DNA from 4 places in the Maridesulfovibrio bastinii DSM 16055 genome. Region 1 is predicted to be linked to each of the others. Evidence: predicted binding sites of a transcription regulator. Region 1 holds the regulator's gene; each other region holds the start of a gene.

Region 1 (7,889 bases):
AAGCTCCTCCCGTGAGAAGTAACGGGACTTCTGATGTTTCCGTGGATGGTATCGAACTTACTCAGGGAACCGGCGGCGATATTGAATGGAAGCTTAAAGCCGGTAGTGCTGATTATGATCAGGAGAAGGGACTTGTTATTGCCGATAAACCTGAAGTAACTTATTTTCTTGGACGTGATCGCAAGGAAGTTGTGGTCAGAGCTGTTCACGGTGAAGTCAGCCAGAAAGGTAAAGGACTTCGTTTGTGGAAAAATGTTCGCGGTCATTATGGGGAGTTAGCTTTAAAAGCTGAAAATCTTCATTTTAATCCGAAAAAAAATTTTCTGATCTTAAATGGCAATGTTATTTTGAACAGTCATTCGCTGTTTGTTGAGGCCCCTAAGGTCAGCGTAAATTTAAAAACACGTGAAATAACAGTTGATAATAATGTTGAAGCCTTGATTTCTCCTGATGTTCTAACCACATCTAAGCAGAAGTGAGCAATATTTGAAAAAAGCTATGAACAACTTTACCAGAATCTTCCCCAAAATATCTTTCATTATCCCGGTAATACTTATTTTTTTTGTAACACTGGTCTTTTCTGCTGCATCTTTCGCAGCTTCAGGAAACCTTATGGTTACCAGAACAATTGCAAATCTTAGAGAAAAGCCGAATTATGACTCTTCTGTTTCATGGATTCTTTCTGCTGGAAAAGTTTTTAAAGTAGGTAAGGCAAAGAAGGGTTGGTATTCAGTTTACCCTGCTTTTGCAAAAGCAAAGTCTGTACCTGTCGGTTTTATTTCCGAAAAAGTTGTCTCCACAGCTCCTAAATCTGCAGAGACTGTAGACTGGGGCGATGTTCGATATATTGGTAGGAAAATAAAATATTTTGCTCAGAGATCTCAAAAATCAAAAGTTGCCGGTGAATTAAAACAAGGTGATGAGATCAAGGTCGGTTTTTTGCGGGAAGGCTGGTATGCTGTTTTTAAAAGCGGACAGAAGGTTGAAGCAGAAAGTCGCGCTATCGGGTTTATCAAATCCTCGGATGTTGATCTTGATAATTCAGATTCAACAATCCGCTATGCTGTACGAAAAGTTTCGGTAATAGCCAAGCCGTCAGCAGGAGCAAAAGCTGTTGGAGTTCTTTTCCCCGGATATAGGGTTCAGGTTGGTGAAGAGCATGACGGTATGTTTGCTGTTTATAGAATAGATACAGCAGTTCAGAAAAATACTCCTGTCTGGGGATATGTCTGGGGGCCTTTTCTTGCTCAATACCCTTCAAGTATTGAGAATAAGAAACTCTCAGGGATGACTATAGCATCCGTAAAAAAGGATAAATCAGCGGCTGTAAAGGCTAAAGACATTCTACCCACAAAAAAAATGTATCCCTCTACAGTGCTGAATCTTCGTTCCGAACCTGACGTTAATTCGCTGATAGTTGGTAAGCTTGAAAAAGGTGACACTGTTCTGGTTGGACAGGCTGAGGGAAAATGGTATCCGGTTTATAAGTCAGGCGCAGCTGTTCACAATAAATCGCAGGCCATCGGGTATGTTTATGGTACTTATTTGAAGGCCGAGGCTCCTAAGCAGATAAAGTCTGATGATTCGGCCAAAAAGCAGAAAGCTTCTCCAAAGGATCAGGTTCCGATTAAAATCGTCTCAACAAAGATGACCTTTAGTGAAGTCAAAAATCAGGTAACCTTTTTAGGAAATGTAAAAGTTACCAGACTTGATATTACTCTGACTTCTGATTCCTTGACAGCTTTCCTGCGTCAGGGGAGCGAATCTTTAAATGATGCAAGTAATAAAATTAAAAAAATTGTTGCTTATGGAAATGTTGACGTCGTAATGGGTAATCGCAAAGGGACTTGTGATAAGCTTACATTTTTAGTTGATCAGTCTATAATTATTATGGATGGAAAAGCTCGACTTGCTGATGGCAAAAATATTGTTCAGGGAAAGACTATCAAATTTTATTTGAAAGACAGCAGAAGCGAAGTTATCGGTGGCGATAAACCTGTAGAAGCTATTTTCTTCACTCCGAAGGATGTTTCCCCTTAGCCTCTTGATGTTGAACCAGTAACTATTCCGGAATTATTATGCCTTCGATAATAGCAAATAAAATAGTCAAATCTTACGGCCCTAAAGAAGTTGTCAGAGGAATCAGCCTTAAACTTGATGAAGGGGAAGTTGTGGGATTACTCGGCCCTAACGGCGCAGGTAAAACAACAACTTTTTACATGCTTGTTGGCGTGGTAAAGCCTACTGAGGGTGATGTTTATCTTAATAAACATAGAATAACCACTTGGCCTCTTCATGAAAGGGCGCGGCATGGATTGAGTTATCTTCCGCAGGAAAGTTCTATTTTTAAAAAATTATCAGTACGTAAAAATCTTGAAATAATAATCGAACATACCAAAATATCATCTAAAAACGTTTCAAAGCGAGCGGATGAACTTTTGGATCAGCTTGGTATTTTGCGTCTGGCAGATCAAAAAGCGATGTACCTGTCCGGTGGTGAAAGGCGCAGACTGGAAATTGCCCGGGCTCTAATTAACAATCCCAAGTTTATTCTGCTTGATGAACCTTTTGCCGGTATTGATCCTATTGCTGTTATCGAGATTCAGGATATTATTTCCACTTTGAAAGAGATGGGAATCGGGATTTTGATTTCAGATCACAATGTTAGAGAAACACTGACAATATGCGATAGAGCCTATCTTGTTTATGAAGGGCGGGTTATTTTGAGTGGAGCTCCTGAAAATATAGTAAAGAATACTAAGGCTCGACGTTTGTATCTGGGAGATAGTTTTCGGTTGTAGCGATGTTTTTTTAGTGCTGATAAAAAGCTTTTATAGGTTTAAATTGAGACAGGATTTTTGCACATAGTGTAAATTCTGTCTTTTTTTTATGGATTTTGGGAAAAAATGATCGTTCCTAATTTTAGATAATAATTTTGTTTCTAACTAATGGATTTGGATAGCTATTTCGAATTTTAATTATTTTAAATATTCAATATTATACTTATGGTGCTTATCTAAAAAAATAATTTTTTTAGGTGGTTATATCGAGTGGTGCTAGCGTATCTTCAAAATTGTTTTTAAAGTAATTTATAGTTTGTAGATTTACAGGCGTTCAGAACATTGGTACACTTTTTTCATGTGTAAAATTGTTTTTATAAAAAACTATATATTACAGTAATATTCATACTCTTTGTTGCAAGATTTAATTAAGTATGTCATTCTAAAATCAAGTAGTATTTTATATTATTCTTTAAAAATGTATTTTTTTTCTTTTTTCTTTGTTTAATGCTTTTTTAGTTAATAAAAATAATGTGTTAAGACTTTATTGGTAATGGTAAAATATGGGATTGGAATTAAGACAACAGCTTAAGCTTACTCAGCAACTTGTGATGACTCCACAATTGCAACAGGCGATCAAGCTTTTACAGCTTTCCCGTCTTGAGCTTGTGGATACAGTTCAGCAGGAGCTCATGGAAAATCCCCTTCTTGAAGAATATGAAGAGAAGGAGGTTTCTGAAGCTCGTGACAAGGATCAGTCTTCCGCAAGTGGAGAGACTGAAGAGCTGATGAAGAATGCTGACTGGGAGAATTATCTGGGAGAATTTTCCAGCTCTTCCAAGCAATCAATAGTTAGAGAGTCTGAAGCTTATGAAGACGGTCTATCTTATGATGCCCGTCTTACCAAGTCGACAACGCTTGATGGCCATCTTGGCTGGCAGATGACTCTTTCCGATTTTACTGAGAAAGAATGTGAAATAGCAGAAGCCATAATAGGTAACTTGAGTGAGGTCGGTTATCTTTGCATAGGGGTTGAAGAAATAAGTGAGATCTGTTCTGCTTCAGTCGATGAGGTTGAATCAGTTCTTCATAGAATTCAAAGGTTTGATCCTGTTGGTGTTGCAGCAAGAACACCAAAAGAATGCTTGACCGTACAGCTCGAAGTTTTAAAGTTGGACAACGATCCTATTTTAGTTTCTCTGGTTCGTGATCATTTAGAAGATCTGGAAAGAAGGCGTTATAAGCCTCTGGCCAGAAAATTTAAATTGAGCATGGAAGATTTGAAAAGCTATCTGGATTTGCTTCAGACTCTGGACCCGCTTCCCGGTGCAAGTTTTTCCGGGGGTGACCCTTTCTATATCAGTCCTGATGCTTATGTTTATGAGTATGATGGAGAATTTGTTATTGTACTAAACGATGACGGGCTGCCGAAATTGCAGATGAATTCCTTTTATGTGGAAACAACAGAAGCTGCAAAGGGAGCCGATAAAGAATATTTTCAGGATAAGATGCGGTCTGCCCAATGGCTCATGAAGAGTCTTTACCAACGGCAGAGGACTTTATTTAAAGTTCTTGAATCAATAGTAAGGTTTCAGGATGAATTCTTTAGAAATGGTGTAACTAAGCTCAAACCCTTAATTCTGAAGGAAGTGGCTGAAGATATTGATATGCATGAATCTACTGTGAGCAGGATAACAACAAATAAATATGTTGCGACCCCTCATGGTGTCTTTGAACTTAAGTTCTTTTTTAACAGTGCGTTGGAATTGGATGACGGTTCACAGGTAGGTTCAGAATCAGTAAAGGCCATGATAAAGAAGCTTATTTCTGAAGAAGATCCCAAAAAGCCTTATAGTGATGAAAAAATTGCTGAATATCTGAAAGAGAAGCTTGAAATTAATATTGCAAGGAGGACGGTAGCCAAATACAGAACCGCGCTGGGTATAGAATCTTCTTCCAAGCGCAAGAAGGTCTTTTAGCCAGTTATACTGGAATAGCATATTCACCCTAACTTAAGGAGGATCCTTATGAACGTAGCATTCACTTTTAAGAACTTCGATCCGTCTGAACATCTGAAGGAATATGCAAATACCCGTTTTAGCAAGCTTGAGAAGTTTGTTACCAATCCAGATAATACTGAGTTGCAGGTGAATCTTTCCGTGGATAGATTCAGGCATATATCGGAAGTTGTACTTTATTCAGACAATATTCACATCTCTGCATTTGAAGAGTCTGAAGATATGTATTCTACTATTGATATGGTCCTTGATAAGCTTGAAGCCCAGTTGAGGCGGATGCGTGAAAAGATGCGCAGCTACCGGCGTAGTGAAGTTACATCGGCTCGGATGGATGTGATCAGTTTTGACCTTGAAGATAAGGAACACAGACCTCCGCGTATAGTCGAGTCGGATCAGTTTGAACCCAAGCCAATGACGGTCGAAGAGGCCGCCTTACAGCTGGATTCATTAGACTATGATTTTCTCGTTTTCCGCAATGCTGACAGCGAGGGAATAAACGTAATCTATCGTCGTGATAATGGCGATTTCGGTTTAATAGACCCAGGATATTAGTATAATGAAAATAGGTGCTTTTTTGGCAAAGGATCTTGTTATTCATGAACTTGAAAGTGATAGCAAGGAAGGTGTTCTAAAGGAAATGGTTTCGGTCCTGATAGATTCAGGTCTTGATATGAACCCTGACGAAGCTTACAAGGTCCTTATTGACCGTGAAAAATTAGGTACAACAGGCATAGGGGATGGCATTGCCATCCCCCATGGTAAATTTGACTCCATCGAAGATATGTATGTTGTTGTTGGTCGAAGTGAGAAGGGTATTGATTTTGATTCACTTGACCACGAACCATGTCATATCTTCTTTTTGGTTCTGGCTCCTGAGCAGGGTGCCGGTTCTCATTTAAGAACTCTGGCTCAGATTTCCAGACTGGTTAAGGATGATGCTTTCAGGAAAGCTTTTATGCAGACTGAAAGTAAAGATGATCTTTGGAAGGTTCTTCAAAGCGTTTGATTGCGGAGGCAGAGGTGGATAGCGCGGATTCTTTTCCGGTCATTGTTGTAAGTGGTATGTCCGGAGCAGGTAAATCAACAGCCCTCAAAGTTTTTGAGGATTTGAGATTTTTCTGTGTTGACGGGCTTCCGGCAAGTATGCTGCCTCGTCTGGTCAAGTTGTTTAAAGGCAATGACATAACATATCGTGGATTAGTCCTTGGTATGGATCTCAGGCAGAAAAATTTTGTCGAAGAGTGGTCACAGACCAGAAACGAACTTGTTGAGAAGGGTATTAATCCAGCTTTAATATTTCTCGAATCGAGGCTTCCTGAGCTGGTCAGAAGATTTGCGACAACCAGAAGACCTCACCCTCTTGAGTCTAAAGCCATAGGTCTTGAACAGGCTCTTGAGGAAGAAAAAATTATTTTAAATCCATTACGCAATGAAGCTGATCTCATAATTGATACCACCCATTTTTCCATACACGATCTACGTAGAAAAATTCAGGAAAAATGGGTCTTTTTAACAGAAAAAGGCTCAGGGTTGAGAGTGCATGTCATGTCCTTCGGTTTTAAATATGATGTGCCTACCGAAGCGGATATGGTCATGGATTTACGTTTTCTGCCCAATCCTTATTTTGAGCCTGAATTACGCCCTTTGTCCGGTAAGGATAAATCAATTTTGAATTATGTTCTTGGTAAAGAACCGGGGTCTGTCTTTATTGATAAATACCTTAACTTTCTTAAGTATATATTGCCACTTTATGAAGAAGAAGGGCGGTATAGACTCACCCTTGCAATGGGGTGTACCGGTGGAAGGCACCGCTCCGTAGCCGTGGCCGAGACTATATATGCAGATCTGAGTTCCTGCGGGTATTCAGTAAGTATTGAGCATAAACATATTGATCTGGATTAATACCAGTTTTTCTAGGTAAAAAAATGAGTGAAACCGCCGGCAGTAATGGAATTGTCATTGTTACACACGGAGACTTTGGAAAAGCCTTGATAAAGGCTGCGGAATTGATAGTCGGTCCTATAGCTAATTGTGTTGGATTGAGTGTTGATGTCTCTGAAGGGATGGATGCCGCTGTTGATTCCATCAAAAAAGCTGTTGCAGAAGTAAAATCAGGTCTGGGAGTATTGATCCTTACTGATATGTTTGGAGGGACTCCAAGCAATCTTAGCCTATCTTTTCTTTCTGATGAGGTCGAAGTTGTGAGTGGTGTCAACCTTCCTGTGTTGCTGAAAGCCCTACAGCGTAGAGAAGACCCTCTGCATGAAATGGCGGAGCAGGCTCTTCAGGCCGGTATCAAGGGAATTGTTGTGGCCGGAGAAATGTTGCGAAAAAGGAAAAAAGGCTAGGATTGTCATGCAGTGGGTAAGAATTGACAACAGGCTTGTTCATGGTCAGATTATCGAAACCTGGTTACCATATACTCATGCTAAATATTTGCTGGTTGCTAATGATGAAACTGCTGAAGACAGTTTGCAGCAGCAGATTATGTCGCTTGCTATTCCCCAATCTGTAAATTGCATCTTTACTCGGGTTGATGCTGTTTCCGAAGCCGTTGCCAAGCTTGATTCGTCATCAGAGAATTCAAGTTACTTAATTATTTTTTCATCCTGCAATGATGTTAAGCGAGCTTTGGATAAAGGATTGAGCTTTGATGCCCTAAATATTGGCAACATTCACTATAGTCCTGGTAAAAAACAGATTTCTCCGAGCGTTGCTTTAAATTCCGAAGAAGAATCATGTCTTAGATATTTCGTTAACATAGGTATTGAGTTGGATTTCCGATGTGTCCCCAATGATCCTGTTCAGGTGAGGTTCTCATGAGCATGTTAATTGACTGGCAGAGCATATTTCCCCTATGGCTGGCGGGTGTAAGTTTTTTTTTGCGCTGTTTTCACTATTCAGGACTTCAATAAGTATAGGTCTGCTTGAAAGACCTCTTGTGATCGGCTTCCTATGGGGTGCCCTGACTGGAGATTATTCGGCAAGTCTTGGAATTGCTATTTTCTTTGAACTTTTTTGGCTCGATAATATACCCGCTGGTACTTATATCCCTCCTCAGCTTATAGCTCCTACATTAGCTGCATGTGTT
Region 2 (7,889 bases), on a different contig from region 1:
TCCAAGACTTCAGGACCTGCACTGCTTGATCCATATTCTTTTCGGAAAGTTGCAGAGCCTGAGCTTTGGCGTTTTCAAGCCTACGTGCAGTATCAAGAGCCTCTTCGTCAAGATCTCCTTCAGAAAGGGAGAGTCTTTCACCTGCTTCGGGGAGTCCTGCCATTTCGTCGACATCTTCTTCAGCCACACGGGGCTTGATGAGAGCCATGACTACAGGGCGGACAACCAGAATGAGGAACAGGAAGATGAGAAGTCCGTTGAGGAAAGGCTTTCCGAGACGCTGGGCATATTCCAGCATTGTTCTCATCAGGCCCTGTTCTCCGAAAATATCCGGTGCTCCGAAAGAGATGTTGGAAACTTCCACGGAATCTCCGCGGGTATCTTCAAAACCGACCGCATTGCGGACCAGCTGTCTGATTCTTTCCATCTCCTGCGCAGAGCGGGGGATATAGGTTACTTCTCCAGTCTCTGGATTCTTTTCGTAGGTCCCGTCGATTATAACCGCTACGCTCAAACGTTTCAACTCTCCAACAGGAACAATAATCTGTTGTTCTTCTTTGTTAATTTCGTAGTTGGTGGTTTTGGATTCACGGTTGGATTCCTGAGTTGTTTCAGTTCCGGTAAATCCGTCGCCTCTGAAGTTCTCTTCAGGTACGCCACCGTCAACATTGGCACGCCCTCTGGTTGTTTCTTCACTGGTCTGTTCACTGCGGGCCACCTGGCTTTCAGGATCGAACTGCTCTGTTTTAATAGTACGCTGTCTGAAATCCAGCTCCGCATTAACTTTTGCTATAACTTTTTCAGGGCCGACTATGGGCATGAGCAGACGCTGAATGCGCTGTTCAATTTTGGTTTCCATTTCGGATTTATACTGGAGCTGGGTTGAACTTATGTTTAGCCCCATGCCGTCAGGTTCGGGCTGATAAAGGACCTGTCCGTTCATATCCGTCAGGGTGATATGCTCGGGCTTCATTCCTTCAACGGCCATTGTCACAAGATTGACTATGCCCTGAATCTGCTTTTCTTTGAGTTTGTCGCCTTTTTTAAGTTTGAGAACAACTGATGCCGAAGGTTCAGCCTGTTCTTCAATGAAGAGAGATTTTTCAGGTATGACCAGATGGACTCTGGCTCTTTCAACCTGAGGAAATTCGGTAATTGTACGGGCAAGTTCTCCCTGCAGGGCTCTCTGGTAGTTGATATGCTGAATGAATTCAGTCTGTCCTATCTGGACTTTGTCAAAAATTTCGAATCCGATGCCCTGTCCGTGCATAGCTCCTTCACCGGCTATTTTGAGTCTGAGGTCGTAGACCCTGTCAGCCGGGACAAGTATTGTCGAACCGTTATCTTTTATTTCATAAGGTTCTTTAGTTGATTTGAGGATTTCAACTACGCGGGAAGCATCTTCAGGGTAGAGCTTGGTGTAGAGAACTTTGTAGTCAGTCTGGTTAAGCCAGAAGACCATGAGCAGGAAAGATATGACAACAGTTGCGGCGAGTCCGCCTATCAGCACTCTCTGAGAAAGAGTACGATTGGACCAGAAAGACATGAATTTGTCGAAAATGTTTTTAAGAAACTGGGGCATGTTCAAACTCCTGACGTTTTTTGAACAGATATAGCAACTGTCAGTCCATAAATTAATAAATCAATAATATTAATATATTAGAAGGGCATTTTCATGACTTCCTGATAGGCTGTCATAACTTTGGAGCGCACTGCACTTGTCATCTGCATGGCAAGGCTGGCTTTCTGCAGGGTGATCATAAGCTCATGCACATTTTCATTCTCACCGGAAGCGAATTCCGTGATCATCTTATATTTGTTCTCTTCCATGTCGTTGACCCGGCCTATCGAATTTTTAACCGTATCTGAGAATGATTCAGTTGGAGCCTTGCTTGAACCCATCTGGTTTTCAATTTTTTTCTGTGCAGCTTTTTGAGTATTCAGTGCATTGGTGTAAGCCTGCATTGCAACGTTTCTTATAGCCATGATTACGCTCCTGTTTTATTTTAGTTCAGTGTGATTTAGCCCTGAGCTATCTGAGTTGCCTTGTTGAACATCTGCTTTGAGGCCTGAACGGACTGGGCGTTGGCTTCATAGGATCTCATCACGGTAATCATATTTGTCATTTCTTCGACAACGTTGATGTCCGGGTATTTAACCATTCCTTTTTCATCGGCATCGGGGTGGTTCGGTTCAAAGACTTCTCTGAAAGGACGGCTGTCGCTGACAACTCCTCTTACAGTTACACCGCGCAGCTGCCTGTTCATTTCCTGACTCATACTTTTATCAAAAGGTGAAAGCAGCTGTGAGGATTCCATCTGAACACTTTTGCGTCTGTAGGGGCCACCGTCTTCAGTCCGGGTGGTTCTTGCATTCGCCATGTTCATGGAAATAACGTTCAGATAGGTTCTCTGAGCCTTAAGCCCTGAAGCCCCGATATCCAGCGCGGTAAAGAAGTTCATTATCTTGCTCCGTCAGAAATTACTTTCTGCATTCCCTGAAAATTCTTTTTAATGACCTGAGTGAGTGCATTGTACATCATGGAGTTTTTGGTCATTGTGACCATCTCTTTATCTACATCCACAGCATCTTCACCGTGAACAACACGCGGTTGAAAGTTTGAAATGAGATCTCCGCTGAAACTGTTGGCATCGAAAGCAGCCGGAGCATGCATTTTATTTGTTTTGGTCAGCTTGCCTCTGTCATCGAGGTTGAGAGCAGACTGGAGCTGCTTTTCAAATTCCAGACGCTTCGGGCGGTATCCGGGAGTAGTCACGTTTGCGAGATTTGAAGAGACAAGATTTTGACGCTCAAGTCTTAAATCCATAACCTTGGCGGTAACGCTCATATGTTCCGGGAATAATCCTTTCATTATCGGGTCCTCCTGCAAAATTTTCCGTGTATGTTTTCCGTGGGGGAAAAGTTTTCTTATTGCTCGCAGAAACATTAGCAATTGACGTGCCATGTCCCTAATAAGCTGTAATAGTATGAAATTATTGTCGGCACTAATCATGCTTATCTGGTTAGTGTCATAAAATAGTATGGAATCTGTTTATGGCAGGATAAGGTGATTTTTGTGTTGGCACGGGTATTGCTTAAATCCAGTCAGCCAATAATGGCTTAATAAAAATGCCGCATGCAGACATACGAAAAGCGGTAAAACCAGATTTCGGAGGGGATTATGAGTCATCTCGATTACGAAATTAACAAAGAACTCGGTGAATGTTACCTTTTTATGGGCGAACTGGACAAGGCTGAAGATTATTATAAGAAGGCTGTCGGTTCTAACGGCGTGCATCCTGATCCTTATATAGGACTGGCTACAATCGCTGTTCAACGCGGAGAATTTGATGCCGCTATGGCTCTTTATAAAAAGGCTCACGAAGTTGAATCAACTGATAAGAGCTTTGCCGGAATGGGACTTATTCTGATGGAAACCGGTGATAAAGCGGAAGCTTTTAAAAATTTCGCTTCAGCTCTTGAAATCAACAAGACGAATATGGTCGCTCTGTTCGGTCTTATTAGAGTCGGTCATGAGACCGATAAAGTTGCTGAGGTTGTGCCTCACCTTGAAAGCTTCCTTGAAATTGAGCCTGATAAATTTGAAGTCAGGTATTCTCTCGCAGGATGCTTTATCTGCCTTGGCAGAGAAGGAGAGGCAAAAGAACAGCTTGAAAGGATTCTTGAAAAAGATCCTGAAAACGATGCGGCTAAAGAACTTCTCGCTCAGATTTAGCTTGTAAGTTCTTATTACATAGCCGATTCCCCTCCCGGTTGGAGCCTGCCCTGTCTTTGCTGCAAAGGGCAGGGCGGCCCCAGCTACCGGAGAAGGACTAAAAGCTTGCCTTTCAGGCGTAATTCCGGCACAACTCCACAAAAAAGATATGGAGTTCTGTTATGGATATGTTGCCTGTTAAGCGTGGAATACTCAGTGTTACTGATAAGTCCGGACTTGCTGATTTTGCCGCTGAACTTACAAAGTTCGGTGTTGAACTCGTAAGCACCGGCGGAACAAGAAAAATGCTTCTTGATTCCGGCCTCAATGTGAAATCTGTAAGCGATCTTACTGGATTTCCTGAAATTATGGGCGGACGGGTTAAAACCCTGCATCCGGGAGTACACGGTGGTGTTCTTGCGGATAAAGATAACCCGGAACATCTTGCAACTCTGAAAGAGCATGGTATTGGCACTATCGATATGATTTGTGTCAATCTTTACAACTTTGCCAAGGCCGCAAGCGAAGGACAGGATCTTAAAAACGCTGTTGAACAGATTGATATTGGCGGTCCAACCATGCTTCGTGCTGCTGCGAAAAATTTTCATTCTGTACTGGTAGTTCCCAATCCGGTTCACTACCCGCGCATAATCGAAGAAATGAAGGCTAACAACGGTTGTGTCTCTCTCAAATTGAGAAAAGATCTGGCCGCTGAAACTTTTGGTCTTGTTTCTAAATATGACTCCATGATTGCTGAATATCTGAGCTCTCATGATGCTTAAAAGCATCTTTTATTTTTGCTTGTAATGAAATCTGACACGGGAAGGCCATTCGGTCTTCCCGTGTCTTTTTTTCTTGAGCACAACTTTTTGCAGCTTGTCAGAATTTTTTTATATGGCTTTTTTGCTGTACGGTATTATCATTAGCAATACCTGATACGATATTCCCGTGTTTTGAAGTCTTAATAAAATACATTTTGTACGTTAATAAATTTCTGATGTCGGTTTTATGACATCAGGTAATGAATTTTATTTCGCGGCACATTCTGAAATCGTGCTGCAATTTATCCTGATTAAAGGATAAAAAAGGGGATGAAACCATAGCTTTAAAAGCAAAAGGAAACACGCAGGGCCTAAAACCCAGCGAGTTGAAAAGAATAAATCGTCTTGGTGATCGTCGGTATCTGGACGCATGCGGATACAGCAACGAGCAGGCCCGAGAAATTGTGCGCCTTAGTTATGATATCGGCCGTCAGATTGCTTTGCTTGTAAACCGTCAGGGCAGACCGGAAATGGTTCTGATCGGTGATCCCGGTTCAATCTATATCCCGGAACTTCCCAGAGCCCGTCAGTCAACCGGAAGACTCCGGGGGCTCAGGCTGCTGCATACTCATCTTTCAGGTGAGCAGCTGTCTGAAGAAGACCTCATGGATATGGTCTTCCTGCGGCTGGACAGTGTTACTGTTTTAGGCTCTGATGCTGAAGGCGAGCCTGAGTTTGCACAATTTGCCTACCTGATGCCTCCCGACTCTGGAGCAGAACCGTATATGCGGCTTGATCCTGTGCGCTGGGATATTGCTGATATTGATCTTGCCGCTCAGGTTAAAGCTCTTGAAGATGAATTCAGCAGGGTTGATCAGACCAGAGATACTTCTGATAAAAGAGAAAGAGCGATAGTTGTAAGTGTTTCGCAGGACCCTAAAAGTATACAGGAGAGATCTCTTGATGAACTTGAGGATCTTGCTGATACTGCCGGTGTCAAAGTTGAAGGGCGTATGGTTCAGCGGGTTAGAAAATTCAACCCTAAATTTATTCTTGGAAAAGGAAAATTATCTGAACTTGAAGTCCTTGCGTTACAAGCTGACGCGGAGCTGATTCTTTTTGATCAGGAGCTTTCACCGGCGCAGATGCGAAATCTTGTGGAAGTTACAGAGCGGAAGATTCTGGACAGAACCCAGTTGATTCTGGATATTTTTGCCCAGCATGCCACAACCAGAGCCGGAAAGCTTCAGGTTGAGATGGCCCAGCTCAAATATACCATGCCGCGTCTTGTCGGTAAAAACAGGGCCATGTCCAGACTAATGGGCGGAATCGGCGGCAGAGGACCGGGGGAAACCAAACTGGAGATTGACCGTCGTAGAATCAAAGACAGAATTTCCCGTCTTGGATCTGAACTTAAAAAGGTCAGCCGGCAGCGTGGTTTTACCAGAGACCGCAGATCCCGTGCCGGAGTTCCGGTCATTTCGCTGGTCGGATATACCAATGCCGGAAAATCAACCATATTAAATACGCTTACCAATAGTGATGTTCTTGCTGAGAACAAGCTTTTTGCAACTCTGGACCCTACAAGTCGCAGAATCAGATTCCCTCAGGATCAGGAAGTAATCCTGACAGATACTGTTGGGTTTATTAAAGAGTTGCCTAAAGAATTGAAAGAAGCTTTCAGGGCTACTCTTGAAGAACTTGAAGCTGCGGATGTACTTGTGCTTGTGGCTGACAGCTCACACCCTGAAGTTGAGGAACAGATTTCCGCTGTTGAAAATATAATCACTGAAATGGAGCTGTATGAAGTTCCGCGCATCCTTATTCTTAATAAATGGGATCTTCTTGATGAAGATCAGCGCAGTGCCATGCTGAGCCTTCATCCCGGTGCTGTTCCTGCCATCGGACGCAAAAGAAGTTCTCTGAAAGAAGCCGTTGCTGCAATACTTGACAGGCTTTAGTTTTTTTCTGTCTGGAGCTGTTCGGCCTGTTTGCGCATTTCTTCAACAGCCTTGTCCAGCAGTTCATCCGGTATGTGTTCCGGATTAGGAATTTCAGAGGCTGTTCCGGTTACAACCTCTATCCCGGTTAACGGGGTGGAGGTTGCCGAGGAAACGGTTTCCCTTGTTTTAGCCTTCATCTGCATTGCGACATTCTCAGCCCCCTCTTTATCTGTGCCGGGAAGTACCGCTACAAAAGTTCTTATCCCGGTTGTTGATAGAAAATCTCCAGCTCTCTTAAGAATTTCCTGCAATTCATTAAAAATATTTTCATATATTTTTTTACATCTTTTTTCTTCAATATCATCAAACAGCTTGTCAGAATTTTCTATCTCAAGCGTCACTATGCCTATCGGTTTTATTTCACGTGCCGACCTCAGCCATTCCCTTTGGATAAGGGTATCCAGTGACCCGGAAGGGTTTTCAGGCATAAGGGCATCATCTTCTGTTTTTCCTGGGTATTCGTTCTGGTCAGCACTGCATGCCGGAATATTTATGATGAAAATTGCATTTGAATCTTCAGTCAAAAAGTTTAGTTCTCCATCCATTTTTTTTATCAGCCGGTAGGTGAGTGGAATCCCTATGGACATTCCACCATCCTCAAAGGGAGTGAAAATTCTCTCAGGATCAATGCAGTTGTCATCCACATAAGGTGTACTGAATCTTAATTCCAGAAAATCGCCGTGTTTTTCAGCCTGTATATCCAGTCTGCTTCCTTCAGGTATATTTTTGGTACTGCCGAGAATCATGTTTATGAAAATCTGGCGCAGCAGGTCAGGATCGGCATAAACATTAGGAAGATCTTCACTGAATTGGGGATAGCATGAAATTTTTCGGTCGGTTATCTGCGGTTCAAGCAGAGCCAGACATTCATCAAGTATTGCCACCGCATTGCACATAACTATTTCAAATTTTATAGGCGAAAGGTAGTTATTGATCCGGTTGAGTATTTTTTCAAGCCTGTATGATTCCCGTACAATTATATCCGCTTCTTCAAGTTTAGGGAATCTGTCCTGCAACCTTCTGGCAAATCCGCCTATGGACATTAAAGGATTACGTATTTCATGGGCAACTTCTGCGGTTATAGCTCCCATTGTTTTTAATTTTTCATCGAGGATCATTTTTTTCTCTAAAAGAACCCTGTCAGTTATGTCTGTAACTGCACAGCGAAAACCATCCTGTCCAGAATCATCGGCAAATTTAGGCAGACTTTGAAAAAGCGCATATACAAATCGGTTATTCTTATGGCGTAATTTTATTATGACCGATAAGGGTGAACCTTTTTTCTGGGAATCAAGTATGGCATTGCTGAGTTTGATTTTATCGTTTTCAGTAACTCTTGAAACAAGCCATCCCTGAGCCAGACATTCTTCCGGAGAGAAACCAAGCATACTTGTACAGGCTCGGTTGGCG
Region 3 (7,889 bases), on a different contig from region 1:
GCAGGAACTCGCACATGGAGATCAGCTGATCAGGATCACCGAAGATAGCTACTCTCTTCTGATAGAAGTACTGGTGCATGTCGGAGATGAAGTCGACAAGCTGTCCCCTTTCATGGGTGATGGCATCAGGTACGCTGACACCGGCAACAGTACGCATTACGTTTACAAAACGGTCTGTAGCAGCAAGACCGAAAGGCATATCAAGAATAGAGCAGGGAACTTTATGCTTGGAGTCGAGCCAACGAGCGGCATCGGCAGAGCACCATTCACCAAGAGCTATTGTTGCAGTAGCCTGAGCTGATTCTATAAGTTCCTGGACAGTTACACCGCCTTCAGGGAACATCTTGTATTCACCGGTCAAGGGACCGTTAAGAATACCGGAAGTATCAGGGAACATAGTAATATCAATATCCATCAAAGCGGCTATGCGTTTGAGCTCTTCCATATCGCAAGGCTCTACCCAACCGGGGATGAGGTTGATTTTACCGTTCTTTTTGTCGGTGGGTTCAGCCATCTGAGCCATGGCCTTAACCATGTTGCTGAAACCTGTTACATGTGAACCTACATAACTTGGAGTAGGCGCACCGATCATGTATTTACCCTTGGGCAGCTTGCCATCTTTTTCTGCCTTGATGCGAATCTGGTTAAGGTCGTCACCAATGGTTTCAGAGAGGCAGGTGGTGTGCACAGCAACAACTTCCGGGTCATAAACATTGAAGATGTTGTTGAGTGCCTGCACGAGGTTGGCCTGTCCGCCGAAAACTGATGCACCTTCAGTAAAGGAGCTGGTTGAAGCGGAGATAGGCTCTTTATAGTGCCTTGTCAGAGTGGATCTGTGATAAGCACAGCATCCCTGTGATCCGTGACTATGGGGAAGACAGCCGTGAATTCCGAGAGCCGCATACATTGCGCCGATAGGCTGGCAAGTCTTGGCCGGGTTGATAGTCAGGGCTTTACGTTCTTTTATTTCTACTGGTGTGTGTCTAAGTAACATATCTATACCTCCTGATTAATCCCACACGAATGTAGCTGTGAGTTCAGGATTTTCCTGCCAGGGGGCCTTCATGTAGCTCCAGACCTTGCTTCCAAGAAGTCTGTCCATTTCCTCATAGAAATTGATTGCGCCCTTGAATCCTGCGTAAGGTCCACCGTAGTCATAGCTGTGAAGCTGTTTCATGGGGACACCAAGTTTCTGAATGGAATACTTTTCTTTAATACCTGCGCAGAAAACATCCGGCTTGAGGAGTTCAACAAGCTTTTCAGCTTCGTACTGGTTCAGGTCATCGATAACGATGGTACCTTCATCCATATCCTTGTTGATGCCTTCGTATTCTTTGAACTTGAAGCCGCTGTCTTCCAGAGATTTCATTTCGGCTTCAGACTTACGCGGATTATAAAGTTCCGGATCGGCAGTAACTTCGATTTCCTCGATGTTACGGGAGTCAGCATCAACCTGGATATCAGGGATTACGCGACGGCCTTCATAGTCATCACGGTGTGCGAACTCATAACCGGCAGAAAGAGTCTTCATGCCGAGTTCAGCAAAGAGGTCCTGATAATGGTGAGCACGGGAGCCACCAACGAAGAGCATTGCTTTTTTGCCTTTGGTAGTGGGCAGAGCTTTCTTAGCTGCTTCCTCAACTGCGGGCATTTCTTCAGCTATAACTTCTTCAATCCTGTCAATGAGCTTTTTCTCACCGAAGTATGCACCGATTTTGCGCAGTGACTTGGCAGTGCTTTCAGCTCCGATAAAGTTGATCTTGATCCACGGAATACCGTATTTGGTTTCAAGCATGTCAGCTACGTAGTTGATAGAACGGTGACACATAACGCAGCTTAAATCTGCATGCTGAGCCGAAGCGAACTGGTCGTAGCTTGAGTTTCCGGAAAAGGTTGCGATGTTTGTTATGCCGCATTTTTTAAGGATACGGTCGATTTCAAAAGCATCACCACCGATGTTGTATTCACCAAGAAGGTTAATTTTATATTCACCTTCGGGGGCAACCTTGTTTTCACCTACGAGGTTTGTAAAAATCTGGTTGTTGGCGATATGGTGACCTGCGGACTGAGAAACACCCTTGTATCCTTCACAGGAGAAGGCGAATACGTTGCAGTCACCGAATTTTTCTTTCATTTTGCGGGCAACGGCGTGAACGTCGTCACCGATGAGTCCTACGGGGCATGTTGAGAAAATGCAGATGCCCTTGGGATGCAGCAGGTCGTAAGCTTCCTGAATTGCTGCTTCCAGCTTCTTTTCACCACCGAAGATGATATCTTTGTCATGCATATCGGTGGAGAAGCAGTAGGTCATGTAGTTTTCGCCGTCAGCACCTGCATCAGTCTGGTTACGGCGTGTAAGCCATGAATAGAAACCGCATCCGATAGGACCGTGGGTGATGTTTACAACATCGCGTGTGGGTCCCATGATAACACCCTTACAGCCTGCATAAGTACAGCCGCGCATGGTGATAATTCCCGGAATGGTACGTACGTTTGCTACGATTTCCGGCGGGGTTCCGGCTTCAAGAGCTTCATTGATCATTATCTGCTTGGCACGTTTACGGGCTACCTTAGGCGGATACTTCTTAAGGAGTTCCTCCTTGATATCCGTGGGGTTCCACTGTGCCTTATTCTTTGTCATGGTCATGGTCTTCTCCCTAGACTATGGACTTTTCGCCAGCTTCCCCGGTTCTTACGCGAACTGAATCTTTAAGGGGTGTGACAAAAATCTTTCCATCACCGGGCTTTCCGGTCTTATTTGCTGCTATAATGGCTTCAACAACGTCATCCACCATTGGATCAGGGACAACTACTGTTACAATTCTTTTGGGATAGAGTTTGCCTTTTTCGCCCAGAACTGCGGCGGCTTCCTCATATCCTTCTTCCGCTCCTTCCAAGACCTTTTTGTTCACGAACCCTTGTCCGCGACCCTGTGCTTCATGAGCAAAGAAAGCATCTACGCCAGCTTCGGTAAGTGCGGCTTTGGTGCGTCCCATCATGTTCATGCGCACAATTGCGATAATCTCTTTCATCAAGAATCCTCCTCGGCGGAAGCGGCTTCATTGATACCGGAGCTGATGGTGTAAACGTCTTCAACTTCACTCACAAAAATCTTACCGTCACCAAAAGCACCCTTGGAACCTGAACGAGCGGCGTCCATGATAGTATTGATTACGAAATCCTTATCTGTATCCTTAACAACGCTTACCAGCATGGTTTTAGGAATTTCATCGTAAGTAACTTCACCGATTTTGATACCGCGCTGTTTACCGCGGCCGGCTACGGAGTATTTGGTTACGGCCGGGAACCCGTTGTCCATGAGGGCAGCGAGTACAGCGTCTGCTTTTTCAGGTCTTACAATAGCTCTCACCATGATCATCATCTCACATTCTCCTGTGGTTTATCGTTATGCAATTGGGGGTTAAGCAACTTCCAAGAGACCGAAGTCAAGAAGGAGCTGTTCAAGGTCTTCAATTTCGAGAGGAGTGGGGACGACGAACATTTCATTTTCGTCGATAGCCTTGGCGAGGCCTTTGTAGACTTCTGCCTGAGGAACCTGATCGTTCCATTCAATTACTGTTTTACGGTTGATCTCTGCGCGCTGAACATCGTTGTCACGGGGTACGAAGTAGATCATCTGAGTTCCGATTTTTTTAGCGAGCTCTTCGATCATTTCTTTTTCGTTATCAACATTACGGGAGTTACAAATGAGACCACCAAGACGAACTGAACCGGACTGAGCATATTTCATGATACCTTTGCAGATGTTGTTAGCTGCATACATGGCCATCATTTCACCGGAACAGACAATGTAAATTTCTTCTGCTTTACCATCGCGGATAGGCATTGCGAATCCACCACAAACAACGTCACCGAGAACATCGTAGAAGGCATAGTCAAGGCCTTCGCTTTCTTCATAAGCACCGAGGCTTTCAAGCATGTTGATCGAGGTGATGATACCGCGGCCAGCACAACCTACTCCAGGTTCAGGTCCGCCTGATTCAACGCACCATGTGTCGCCGAAACCTTTTTTACGGATATCCTCGAGTTCTACATCTTCACCTTCTTCACGAAGGGTATCGAGAACGGACTTCTGAGCAAGACCACCAAGAAGAAGTCTGGTTGAGTCAGCTTTAGGGTCACATCCGACGACCATTACTTTACGGCCCATTGTGCTCAGGCCTGCTACTGTGTTCTGAGTTGTTGTGGACTTACCGATTCCGCCTTTACCGTAGATTGCTACCTTTCTCATGATAATCCTCCATCATGGATTTTGTTCGTATGATGAAGGCTATAGGGCAATTGCCGTGCCAAAACTGAATACACTACATAACATACTATATTTATTAAATATTTAAAATATGACAGCGATTTTTTTCAGAATTTCAAAAGTGTATCTTGTTACGAAAATACAATTCAAAAGTGTATTAACCTACATTTTGGTATTCATTATAACCAATATAAATACATTTTAAATTCAGAGAGTTAGCCCCTATTATATAGTATTGATCCTTTGGCATTATTCCTGCTTCTAAATATTTACAGATTAACTGCTAATAAGGAGCCTGGACAATGCTTATAGATACTACACTGCGTGAAGGAGCTCAGCTTTTCGGCGCATATTTCAATCTGTCCACCCGCAAAAAAATTGCTGCGGGTCTGGCTGAAGTCGGAATAGACGAAATAGAGCTGGGATGGATAGGACAGGATAATCTCGGCACTCTTGCTGAATATATAAAAGACATTTCAAAAGACACTTACCTGAGTGTTTGGACACCATGCAGGGAGGCCGATATTATGAAGGCTTCTAAACTGCCTATAGACAGGGTTAATATTGGTGTTCCTGTTTCTGATCTGCATATTGAAGAGAGACTTGGACTTGACCGCAACGGACTTCTGCACCGTCTTTCATCAGCTATCAGAACAGCTAAAGCCTTTGGAATTGAATATGTTTCAGTCGGCATGGAGGACGTCTCCAGAGCTGATCCTGATTTTGCTTTAACGGTTGCAGCACATGCCAAAAATTGTGGAGCTTCCCGCATAAGGCTTTCTGACTCTCTCGGACAACTGACTCCTAAGAGCATGGAAAAGTTGATTGAAACATTTCGTAACCACGTAAAAATAGATACGGCTGTTCATTGTCACGATGACTTCGGCATGGCTACGGCCAACGCGGTTACAGCTCTTGAATGTGGTGCTGATTATGCTGATGTTTCTGTGCTTGGTATCGGGGAACGCTCCGGTATAGCCGCAACGGAAGAACTGGCCGCATATCTGGCCCTGCGCTGTGGTAAAAAAAGATATTCCACACAGAAAATAAAAGCCTTATGCAGCATGGTTGCATTAGAAGCAGGAGTTGTGGTTCCCAGAACCAAGGCTGTTGTGGGTGAAGATATCTTTGCCTGTGAATCCGGCCTGCATACACACGCTCTAAGCAAATCACCCGAACTTTTTGAGCCTTATCAGCCTGAATCAGTCGGCATATCCCGCAAGCTTGCCGTTGGTGGTAAAAGCGGAAAAGCCGCGGTGAAATCAGCCCTTAAAGACTGCGGTGTTGAAAATGATCCCAAAGATATTACAGCCCTGACAATGGCAGTGAGACAGCTTTCAAGCAGGTTGAAACGACCGCTTACGAGAAGTGAATTTATCAAACTCAGCAGTGGAGAACATTTATCCTGATCTATCCCATCGTTCTCCCAAGTAGAATCAGCCTTGACCGCCGCTTCCGACACGGCAGTCAAGGCTGATTCCAGTTTAGAATGCTGAAAGGCGAGTTGTGTTAGCCACGTTCTGGAAAGATGAGCTATAATATCAATGGTATATAAGCACATTCCGTCGGCAGGATTTGATATGCGCGGTTGATATAAATTGAGTGCAAGGGGGAGGTTCTGGGATGTATATTTCTCAGTCAGCTGAATTAGTGGTAGCGAAATAGGTATGATGTCCCTCTAATTTTAGAGGGACTTTGTTGTCATTGTGGCGGAGAGGAGAAGGGTTAAACCTCCGGTGGACGTTAGCCCACACACGCTTTCCAGAATCTTCCTCATTTTCGATTCTTGTTTCAGGCAGTTACGCCAGAATCAAAAAGAGCCCAACGGTCTGTTTTTCAGCAAGTCACAGCAGCAACGGCTAGTTCTACTGTAGTAACTTGGTGTAGCAAGTTCAAGGACAGGCAAGTGTTCACACTCTCCCCCCACCAATGCTATTTTAACCAACTTGCGCCCCACAGCAGGCCTAAGGGGATGGCCAAGTAGAGAAATGATGACAAATAAATTGCCACAAGATTTTTAAACTTAATCCATAAAGCACAAATAGGATTGAGTTCGAAAGATTTTCTTTCAGCCTTAACCAACTCTTCGTCAATTTTTAGATGATTAATATCTGCCTCTCGAAGCAGCTGTGAATACCTCTGTTGAAACCCCTCCTCAACAGATTTATTGGCCTTATCCAACTTAATATAAAGGGAAATTTCCTCATAGAGGGACTGGAATTTAATGCCAAACCGATGCAATTTTTCTGACTCTATCAACAGAGAGCCCAAAGCAGACTGGTTGGCAATAACTAAGATCATCACCGAGGTAGTCATAGCTATAAACATGAGAACCTTTTCTGGAAAACCGAAACAGATATCAACCAACATGCAGAAGGTAAGTACAATTTGCGCAACCGAAAGGAAAGAGATGGTAAAAGTCAATGCTTGGTGTTTTTTATTAAGACGAGCTGAGGCATTATAGCGAGCCTTAGCAGTCATCCAAACCTTGTCATCTAGAGATTTAATAAAATTCATTTTTGCTCCAAATTAGAAGGAGGGGAGTGCTAAATTTAAAGTTATTTCCCACCTTAAGCTCTTCAAGCTAGGGGATCCAGTCTACTCGGGGCCTCCCCCCTTTCGACTCGCAGCAATTAAGCGATTAGATTAGATTAGCCGATACCAAGCGAACTTGGCAGCGGGTATGGCCTAAGCCCCTCCCCTCCTAAATATGGTAATCAACTCCCAAATCAGTCTCCATCTGATTAAGAAATTTTCCTACATGATAGTCATAAAGCCGATCGATTTCGTCGGTGGAAAAAGAAACTTTTGCTAGCCCACGCCTTCTTAACCACCTGTGCTTTACTTCTATATCATCTGTTTCGTAGTCAAAAAAATACTCCGAGTCGCGCCAATTGTATTTCAATTCGAAATACGCGCGAGTAGCCTTTTTAACTTTTGGAAGGCTTCTAAAAAAAGAGCATCGGCCCAACTCACGGGCCACATGACTATCTATAATATTTAATTTACTCATGTCGTTGATTTCAGAAAAGTACTGTATCCAACCATATCTTTTGCTTTTAAATCTGGCTCCACTAATCTTGACATTTAAATCTTCAATAAAAGCCGCCTCAATATTCTCGATACCAAGCTGCCTTAGTTTTTCTTTTCGTCTATCTATTCCTATCGCCTTTCTCAAACGAACAAACATCATCGAAATAGACCGCAAGAATCTCTCGAAAGAGCTATCCCTAACAGATACGTACCCATTAACAAATTTATACCCAAGAAAATCAAGATTGTTCAAGCTGCAGTCAAAACTTGATTTTTCTACATTCAATTCAAGCCTCAACTCCGAAAACAGCTCCAAACACTGCTCCTCAAAATCATCAACATCTGTGATGGCAACTATATCGTCGACATACCGATCATAATAGTTTGAAGAGCGCGTCAAAACCGCATCAAACTCTTCTAAATACGCCTCAGCAAGGATGTTCGATATTGGCAGCCCTTGAGGGACTCCATTTTTCTGCGACTCCTTGTATTTTGACCTTTCTTCCTTATGATATCCGTTGGGTACAGAGATATTATTGATAGCCTTCAACAGCAAACTAACCAACGCATCATCATTCATTTTAGT
Region 4 (7,889 bases), on a different contig from region 1:
TCCAGCACCCCATTTGTTAAAACTGAATTTGATCTTTATCTTCCTGCACACGGACAACTTAAAGAGATCGGTAAAAGTTTTTCCGGTCCGCTCCCATTGGGTAGAGAGCATATTTTATTTGTTGAAGATGATATCGATCAGCTTGAAACAACACCCAGACTTCTGGAGAGTCTTGGCTATACAGTCACCGCTGTAGGTAGCCCTTTTGAAGCTTTGGACCTTGTCAGGAATGGAGCAGGAAGATATGAGCTGGTCATAACAGATTACGACATGCCTGAAAGTAACGGAATTGAGCTTGCCGGAGAAATCAGCAAGATTGCTCCGGATCTTCCGGTTATGCTTGTTTCAGGCCGTACAGAAGCATGGAAGATGTCATCTTCGGTACAGAATATTCGCAAGATTTTAAGTAAGCCATATAATAAAACCATAATAGCGGACGCCATTAGAATGGTTTTGGGACAAACGGAGATTTCCAGTGGGAAACATACTCATCATTGATGACGATGTGCAGGTCTGCGAGACTATGCAAAGTCTTATTTCCAGAACAGACCATGAAAGCGACAGTGCATTTAATATATCTCAGGCCATGGATAGGCTGGCTCTGAAAAGTTATGATCTTGTTTTTCTGGATATTTCCCTGCCTGACGGCAACGGCCTTGACTCTCTCTCACGCATAAAAGAGTCCAACGGGCATCCTGAGGTAATTATTCTTACCGGAAAGGGCGATCCTGATGGTGCGGAACTGGCTATTCAGGGTGGGGCATGGGATTTTCTGGTTAAGCCTTCCTCAATTAAACAGCTTACTCTTTCGATCAACAGGGCCATGGAGTTTCGCCGTGAAAAACAGGCAAAAGGTGAATGCGTTGTCCTTAACCTCAAAGATGTTGTCGGAAGCAGTGAAGAAATAAAAAAGTGTTACCATCAACTCTCTAATGCCGCCGGATCAGAAGCTAATACGCTGATAACCGGTGAAACAGGAACAGGTAAGGAGCTTTTTGCCAGAACAATTCACGACAACAGCAGCCGCTCTGTTAATAATTTTGTAATCGTTGACTGCGCTTCTCTTACGGATACTTTGGTGGAGAGCACTCTTTTCGGCCATAAAAAGGGTTCTTTCACCGGTGCTCAGTCGGACCGAAAGGGGCTTGTACCTCTGGCTGACAAGGGTACACTGTTTCTTGATGAAGTAGGTGAAATGCCTTTGTCTGTTCAGAAGTCTTTTTTGAGAGTTCTTCAGGAAAGAACGTACCGTCCTGTCGGTGATAACAAAGAATACAACAGTGACTTCAGATTGATTTCAGCAACAAACCGCGATCTGGATGCAATGGTGGAGCGGGGCGAATTCAGACAGGATCTTCTCTACAGGATTAAAACAATCCATATCTTTTTACCGGCTCTTAAGGAACGTGTGAGCGATATCAAGGAGCTGGCTCTTTTCCATCTGGAAAGGCTGACCCGCAGGTATGGTGTTCCTGAAAAAGAGATTGATCCTGAATATTTTGAAATGCTTTACAGCTACGACTGGCCCGGAAATGTGCGTGAACTCTTTAACGCCATCGAACAGTCTTTTGTAGCCACGGGATCTGGTAATACTATTTATCCAATGCATCTCCCATATGAAATACGAATTGAAGCAGTTAAGACGGATATTGAGAAAAGAAACGCAATTAGTGCTACGAATAGTATAAATAATTTAAAAGATAACACGGTTAAGAATATAGGCAACAATTCTGCTGTCAGCGGCTCTGGCGGCCTAAGTTCATCAGACCCCATTTCTGAAGTCCTTTCAGGAACATTACCGTCCCTCAAAAAATTTAAGGGAATTGCTGAGAAAAGATATCTCATGGAATTGCAGAAGAGGTATGACGGGGATGTTGCTTCGATCCTTGAAACCTCTGGACTTTCAAGGTCCCATTTTTATGCATTGTTAAAAAAACATGGCATAAGTCAGTAGTTTTAAAGTCTGAAAAAAAAGCTGTCTGTTTTTTCAGACATTGCTTGGTCTGAAAACTCGGACATTTTTTTGTATCTATTATAATGCCTCCTAATCACTTTTTTTGAGGGAGGCATTATTTTTTTTACCTCTCTGGAAATTCCCGTTTATCAAGGCTGAACGATTCTTTTCAATCAGTATAAGCTAATTCTTTATAACGCAGCTTTCTCAAATTTAATATCAGTTTTATCTATAAATGTTATAGAATACATTAATGTTGATTGTTACACTGAGAAAATACGAAATGAGTATTCAGTATTATTTGTCCGATTTTTCAGACATAAATATATGCGATGAATCCAAAATAAAATAACTATCTGCATTAAGTGTTTAAAATAGCTGCTTAAAACTTGATGTTGCAGAATTGGCACATAATTTGATTAAGGAGGGACGACCATTCAGCCACTTATCTGCCGGGGATTGATTGCTCAGTCAATTTTAACTCTCCGGCTTTATAAAATCCTCAAGGAGCGAATTAATGGCTAAAAACATGAAAACGATGGATGGTAACACCGCTACCGCCCATATTGCTTACGCAATGAGCGATACTGCTGCTATCTATCCTATCACTCCTTCATCCACCATGGGTGAAGTAGCCGAAGAGTGGGCCGCACAGGGCCGTAAAAACATCTTCGGACAGGTTCTTAATGTAAAACAGCTTCAGTCCGAAGCAGGTGCAGCAGGCGCTGTACACGGTTCTCTTGCTGGTGGAGCTCTTACTTCCACTTTCACAGCATCTCAGGGACTTCTTCTGATGATCCCTAACATGTACAAGATCTCCGGTGAACTCCTTCCCGGTGTCTTCCATGTTTCAGCCCGTGCTCTTGCAGCTCAGGCTCTTTCCATTTTCGGTGACCACCAGGACGTAATGGCATGCCGTCAGACCGGTTTTGCTATGCTCGCATCCAGCTCCGTACAGGAAGCTATGGATATGGCTCTGGTTTCTCACCTCGCTGCTATCGAATCCAGCGTTCCTTTCATGCACTTCTTCGACGGATTCCGTACTTCTCACGAAATTCAGAAGATTGAAGTTATTGATTACGAAGATATCAAGCCTCTCGTTGACTGGGAAGCTATTGAAAACTTCCGTTCCAGAGCAATGAATCCTGAACATCCTCATGTTCGCGGTACTGCTCAGAACCCCGATATTTACTATCAGGCTCGTGAAGCTGCCAACCCTTACTACGAACAGGTTCCTTCCATCGTAGTAAGCTGCATGAAGAAAGTAGCAAGCATCACCGGTCGTGAATACAAACCTTTCGACTATGTAGGTGATCCTGCAGCAGAAAGAGTTATTGTTTCCATGGGTTCATCCTGTGAAGCAATTGAAGAAGTTGTTAACAAACTCGTTGCTGAAGGCGAAAAAGTCGGTCTGGTAAAAGTCCGCATGTTCCGTCCTTTCGTACCCGAATACTTCCTCAATATTCTTCCTGCTTCTGCTAAGAACATCACTATCCTTGATCGTACCAAAGAACCCGGTTCTCTTGGCGATCCTCTGTACGAAGATATCTGTACTGCATACGCAGGCAAAGCAAACGCTCCTGTTATCACTGCCGGCCGTTACGGACTGGGTTCCAAGGAATTCCTCCCCAGCATGGCTAAAGCAGTTTTCGACAACATGCTCGTTGCTGCACCTAAAGACCACTTCAATGTTGGTATCGAAGATGATGTAACTGAAACTTCCCTCGAAGTTGAAGGCACTCTCGACACAACTCCTGCTGGCACTGTTCAGTGTAAGTTCTGGGGTCTTGGTTCTGACGGTACTGTCGGTGCTAACAAACAGGCTATTAAAATTATTGGTGACAACACCGATATGTTCGCACAGGGTTACTTCGCTTACGACTCCAAAAAGTCCGGCGGTATCACTGTTTCCCATCTGCGTTTCGGTGCTGAGCCCATCCAGTCTACCTACCTGGTAACTATGGCTGACTTCATCGCATGCCACAACCCGGCATACGTACATCTTTATGATGTTCTTGAAGGCATCAGAGACAACGGTACTTTCCTGCTTAACAGCCACTGGACTCTGGAAGATATGGATAAAGAACTTCCTGCTTCCATGCGTCGCACAATTGCAGAAAAGAATCTCAAGTTCTACACCATCGATGCTGTTAAGATCGCTGCCAATGTCGGCCTCGGCGGACGCATCAACATGGTTATGCAGACTGCTTTCTTCAAGCTTGCCAACGTAATTCCTTTCGAACAGGCAACTGAGCTTCTTAAAGCATCCATCAAGAAAGCATACGGCAAGAAGGGCGACAAGATCGTCAACATGAACAACGCCGCTGTTGACCAGGCTGTAGAAAATCTCGTTGAGATCAAATACCCCGAATCCTGGAAGGATCTTAAAGACGATGCAGCTTGTGATTGTGATGAACCAGCATACATCAGTGATGTTGTTCGTCCTATCCTTGCTCAGAAAGGTGACGATCTGCCTGTTTCCACTTTCGAAGCAGACGGTGTTGTTCCCCTCGGAACTTCCAAGTTCGAAAAACGCGGCGTAGCCATCAATGTTCCTGAATGGCTCCCTGAAAACTGCATTCAGTGTAACCAGTGCTCATTTGTCTGCCCCCACGCAGCAATCCGTCCTGTTCTGGCTGCTGATGAAGAACTTGAAAACGCTCCTGAAACATTCGTTACCGTTGATGCCAAGGGTAAAGAACTCAAGGGCCTCAAGTACCGCATGCAGGTTTATTCTCAGGACTGCCTCGGTTGCGGTAACTGCGCAGATATCTGCCCCGCCAAGGAAAAGGCTCTCGTTATGAAGCCTATCGATACTCAGCTTGACACTCAGGTACCTAACCTTGAGTTTGCTGAAACAATTCCTGAAAAAGACTCCCTGATGAACCGTTCTTCCGTAAAGGGAAGCCAGTTCCAGCGTCCTCTTCTTGAGTTCTCCGGCGCTTGCGCAGGTTGTGGTGAAACTCCTTATGTTAAAGTTATGACCCAGCTTTTCGGTGAACGCATGCTCATCGCAAACGCAACCGGTTGTTCCTCTATCTGGGGTGCATCTGCTCCTACCGTTCCTTACTGCACCAACAAAGACGGTTTCGGTCCTGCATGGGGCAACTCCCTCTTCGAAGATGCTGCTGAGTTCGGTTACGGAATCGATATGGCTGTTTCTCACCGCCGCAATAAACTTGTCGACCTCGTTAATGAAGCTCTTGAAGCCGGCGTTCCTGCCGACCTTGAAGAAGCTATGAAGGGTTGGCTTGAAAATAAAGATAATGCTGAGCTTTCTGCAGAATACGGCAACAAAGTCTGCCAGCTTCTTATGACTGCTCCTCACAGCGAAGTTCTTCATGAAATCGCTGATATGGAAGACCTGTTCACCAAGAAATCCGTATGGATCTTCGGTGGTGACGGTTGGGGATATGATATCGGATTCGGTGGTGTAGACCATGTTCTCGCTTCCGGTGAAGACATCAACATCCTGATCCTTGACACCGAAGTTTACTCAAACACCGGTGGTCAGTCTTCCAAAGCAACACCTCTTGGCTCTATCGCCAAGTTTGCTGCTGCCGGTAAGAAAACCGGTAAAAAAGACCTTGGCCGCATGATGATGACCTACGGCTACGTTTACGTTGCTTCTGTCTCCATGGGCGCCAACAAGAACCAGTTCGTCAAGGCTCTTCAGGAAGCTGAAGCTTACCCCGGACCGTCTCTGGTTATCGCATACGCTCCTTGTATCAACCAGGGTATCAGAAAGGGTATGGGTAAAACCCAGCTCGAAGGCAAGCTTGCTGTTGAATCAGGCTACTGGCCTCTTTACCGCTACAATCCTCTTCTTGCTGAGGATGGTAAGAACCCGCTCACCATTGATTCCAAGGATCCTGATGGAACCATTCAGGAATTCATGGGCGGTGAAAACCGCTTCGGTCTTCTCGAAAGAACCAAGCCGGAAGTATCCAAGAAGTATCGTTCACAGATCGAGAAAGATTACATCGATCGTTACAAGATGCTTAAATACCTTGCTGCTGCCGACTTCAGCGAAGACGAAGAATAACCACTCCATTCCCAGATCGGGCCTATGCCACAGGCCCGATCAGGGAACTTCCTTTTCCGGACCGCTTTTGAAGGTGTGCGGTCCGGTGCTGAAGGGGAGAGTGAGTCACCAGCCGCAGGTGTAAAAACGGACTGTCTAGGGTGGTAAGATGGCGGATGTCTTATCTGCCTCTACTTGTGTTTTTTGTTCTTTAAGGAGGAAACATGTCAATCGGTGTACTGGCCCTCGTGGCCCTCGTTCCAATTGTTCTGGCTCTTATTCTCATGGTTGGTCTGCGCTGGCCTGCAACCAAGGCAATGCCTATTTCATGGCTTTCATGCGCAGTAGCCGCAGTAGCTGTATGGAAACTGCCTGTAGCTTATGTCGCAGCACTCAGTCTTCAGGGTGTAGTAACTGCAATTGGTATTCTTATTATTGTTTTCGGTGCTCTCTTGATTCTTTATACTCTGCAGAACAGTGGTGGTATGGAAACCATTCAATACGGATTTCAGGACATATCCCGTGACCGCCGCATCCAGGTGCTGATCATCGGTTACATGTTCGCCGCATTTATTGAAGGTGCCGCCGGTTTCGGTACCCCTGCAGCTCTGGCAGCTCCGCTGCTCTTAAGCCTCGGATTCCCCCCGCTTTGTGCAGCTGTTATGTGTCTGGTATTCAACTCCTTCCCGGTAACCTTCGGTGCTGTAGGTACTCCGGTTGTTCTCGGACTTAAATACCTGACCGGTCTTGTTAACAACGCTGTTGCTTCAGCTATTCCCGGCCTTAACTTCCATTCCATGGAATCTTTTAACATGACTGTAGGTAAATGGGCATCTCTGATGCATGTTCCCATGATCTTTATCCTGCCTATCTTCATGCTTGGCTTCATGACCAGATTCTTTGGTGAAAACAAAAAATGGAGTGAAGGTTTTGCAGCATGGAAATTCTGTATTTTCTCTGCTGTTGCTTTTACTGTTCCTTATCTCATTACCGCTTTTCTCGTTGGTCCTGAGTTCCCTTCACTTATCGGTGGTCTTGTGGGTCTCGGTATCACCATCTACGGTGCTAAAAAAGGCTTCTGCGTTCCTAAAGAAACTTGGAACTTCGGTCCCCGTTCCAGCTGGGATGATGACTGGGTAGGTTCTGTATGCGCTGATGAAGACTGCGTATTCAAAGCTCACATGAGCCAGTTCCGTGCATGGATTCCTTATGTTCTTATCGGTGCTATCCTCGTTGTTACCCGTATCCCCAGCCTCGGCCTCAAGGGACTGCTGGTAGCTCCTTCAATCGATTTCAAAGGCATTCTCGGATTTGAAACCGTTAATGCTTCAATCAAGTACCTTTACCTCCCGGGAACAATTCCTTTTATCCTCGTTGCAATCCTGACTATCGGCATCCACAAAATGTCCGGTGAAAGAGTTTCTGCAGCATGGAAGGAAGCTATCGGTAAAATGAAGAATCCTGCTATTGCACTGTTCTTCTCCGTTGCTATTGTTTCTATCTTCCGTGGTTCCGGTATATCCGACGCAGCTCTCAACCCTAATGGATACCTTTCCATGCCTCTGGCTCTTGCTGATGCTGTTTCCAAGCTTGCAGGTCAGACCTGGCCTATGTTTGCTTCATTTGTCGGTGGTCTCGGTTCCTACATCACCGGTTCAAATACTGTTTCCGACCTTCTGTTTGCGGAATTCCAGTGGGGCGTTGCTTCCTCCCTGTCACTTCCTCATCAGATTATCGTTGCTGCCCAGTCTGTTGGTGGTGCTATGGGTAACATGGTCTGCATCCATAACATCGTTGCTGCCTGTGCGGTTGTTGGCCTTTCCGGTATGGAAGGTGCAATTCTCAGACGTACAATCTGGCCCTTCCTTCTCTACGGCGCATGCGTAGGTATCGTTGCAACACTGTTCTCAT

The links. Region 1 encodes sigma-54, which starts transcription at its own class of promoters, with help from an activator protein. Its sites were predicted from a motif close to CTGGCACGGNNNNTGCTT; they were not measured.
Region 2: the regulator sigma-54 is predicted to act here: its motif matches at 2,948-2,965, upstream of flgB (flagellar basal body rod protein FlgB).
Region 3: the regulator sigma-54 is predicted to act here: its motif matches at 4,297-4,314, upstream of nifH (nitrogenase iron protein).
Region 4: the regulator sigma-54 is predicted to act here: its motif matches at 2,358-2,375, upstream of nifJ (pyruvate:ferredoxin (flavodoxin) oxidoreductase).

The regions. Positions count from the first base shown of each region.
Region 1 is NZ_AUCX01000026.1:3,995-11,883, reverse strand. It holds gene lptC (LPS export ABC transporter periplasmic protein LptC) at 1-479, shown strand, start outside; gene G496_RS19740 (LptA/OstA family protein) at 487-2,040, shown strand; gene lptB (LPS export ABC transporter ATP-binding protein) at 2,079-2,801, shown strand; gene rpoN (RNA polymerase factor sigma-54) at 3,344-4,759, shown strand; gene hpf (ribosome hibernation-promoting factor, HPF/YfiA family) at 4,808-5,350, shown strand; gene G496_RS0112910 (PTS sugar transporter subunit IIA) at 5,355-5,804, shown strand; gene rapZ (RNase adapter RapZ) at 5,819-6,700, shown strand; gene G496_RS0112900 (PTS sugar transporter subunit IIA) at 6,724-7,146, shown strand; gene G496_RS0112895 (PTS sugar transporter subunit IIB) at 7,154-7,621, shown strand; gene G496_RS0112890 (PTS sugar transporter subunit IIC) at 7,656-7,889, shown strand, end outside.
Region 2 is NZ_AUCX01000018.1:36,320-44,208, forward strand. It holds gene fliF (flagellar basal-body MS-ring/collar protein FliF) at 1-1,582, opposite strand, end outside; gene fliE (flagellar hook-basal body complex protein FliE) at 1,660-1,986, opposite strand; gene flgC (flagellar basal body rod protein FlgC) at 2,022-2,462, opposite strand; gene flgB (flagellar basal body rod protein FlgB) at 2,462-2,872, opposite strand; gene G496_RS0109925 (tetratricopeptide repeat protein) at 3,182-3,736, shown strand; gene G496_RS0109930 (IMP cyclohydrolase) at 3,898-4,497, shown strand; gene hflX (GTPase HflX) at 4,863-6,437, shown strand; gene G496_RS0109940 (response regulator) at 6,434-7,889, opposite strand, start outside.
Region 3 is NZ_AUCX01000006.1:191,171-199,059, forward strand. It holds gene nifK (nitrogenase molybdenum-iron protein subunit beta) at 1-994, opposite strand, end outside; gene nifD (nitrogenase molybdenum-iron protein alpha chain) at 1,010-2,641, opposite strand; gene G496_RS0101935 (P-II family nitrogen regulator) at 2,658-3,032, opposite strand; gene G496_RS0101940 (P-II family nitrogen regulator) at 3,032-3,382, opposite strand; gene nifH (nitrogenase iron protein) at 3,422-4,252, opposite strand; gene G496_RS0101950 (LeuA family protein) at 4,573-5,679, shown strand; gene G496_RS0101955 (SLATT domain-containing protein) at 6,203-6,787, opposite strand; gene G496_RS0101960 (reverse transcriptase domain-containing protein) at 6,975-7,889, opposite strand, start outside.
Region 4 is NZ_KE387014.1:22,069-29,957, reverse strand. It holds gene G496_RS0114565 (hybrid sensor histidine kinase/response regulator) at 1-498, shown strand, start outside; gene G496_RS0114560 (sigma-54-dependent transcriptional regulator) at 476-1,954, shown strand; gene nifJ (pyruvate:ferredoxin (flavodoxin) oxidoreductase) at 2,472-5,999, shown strand; gene G496_RS0114550 (L-lactate permease) at 6,203-7,889, shown strand, end outside.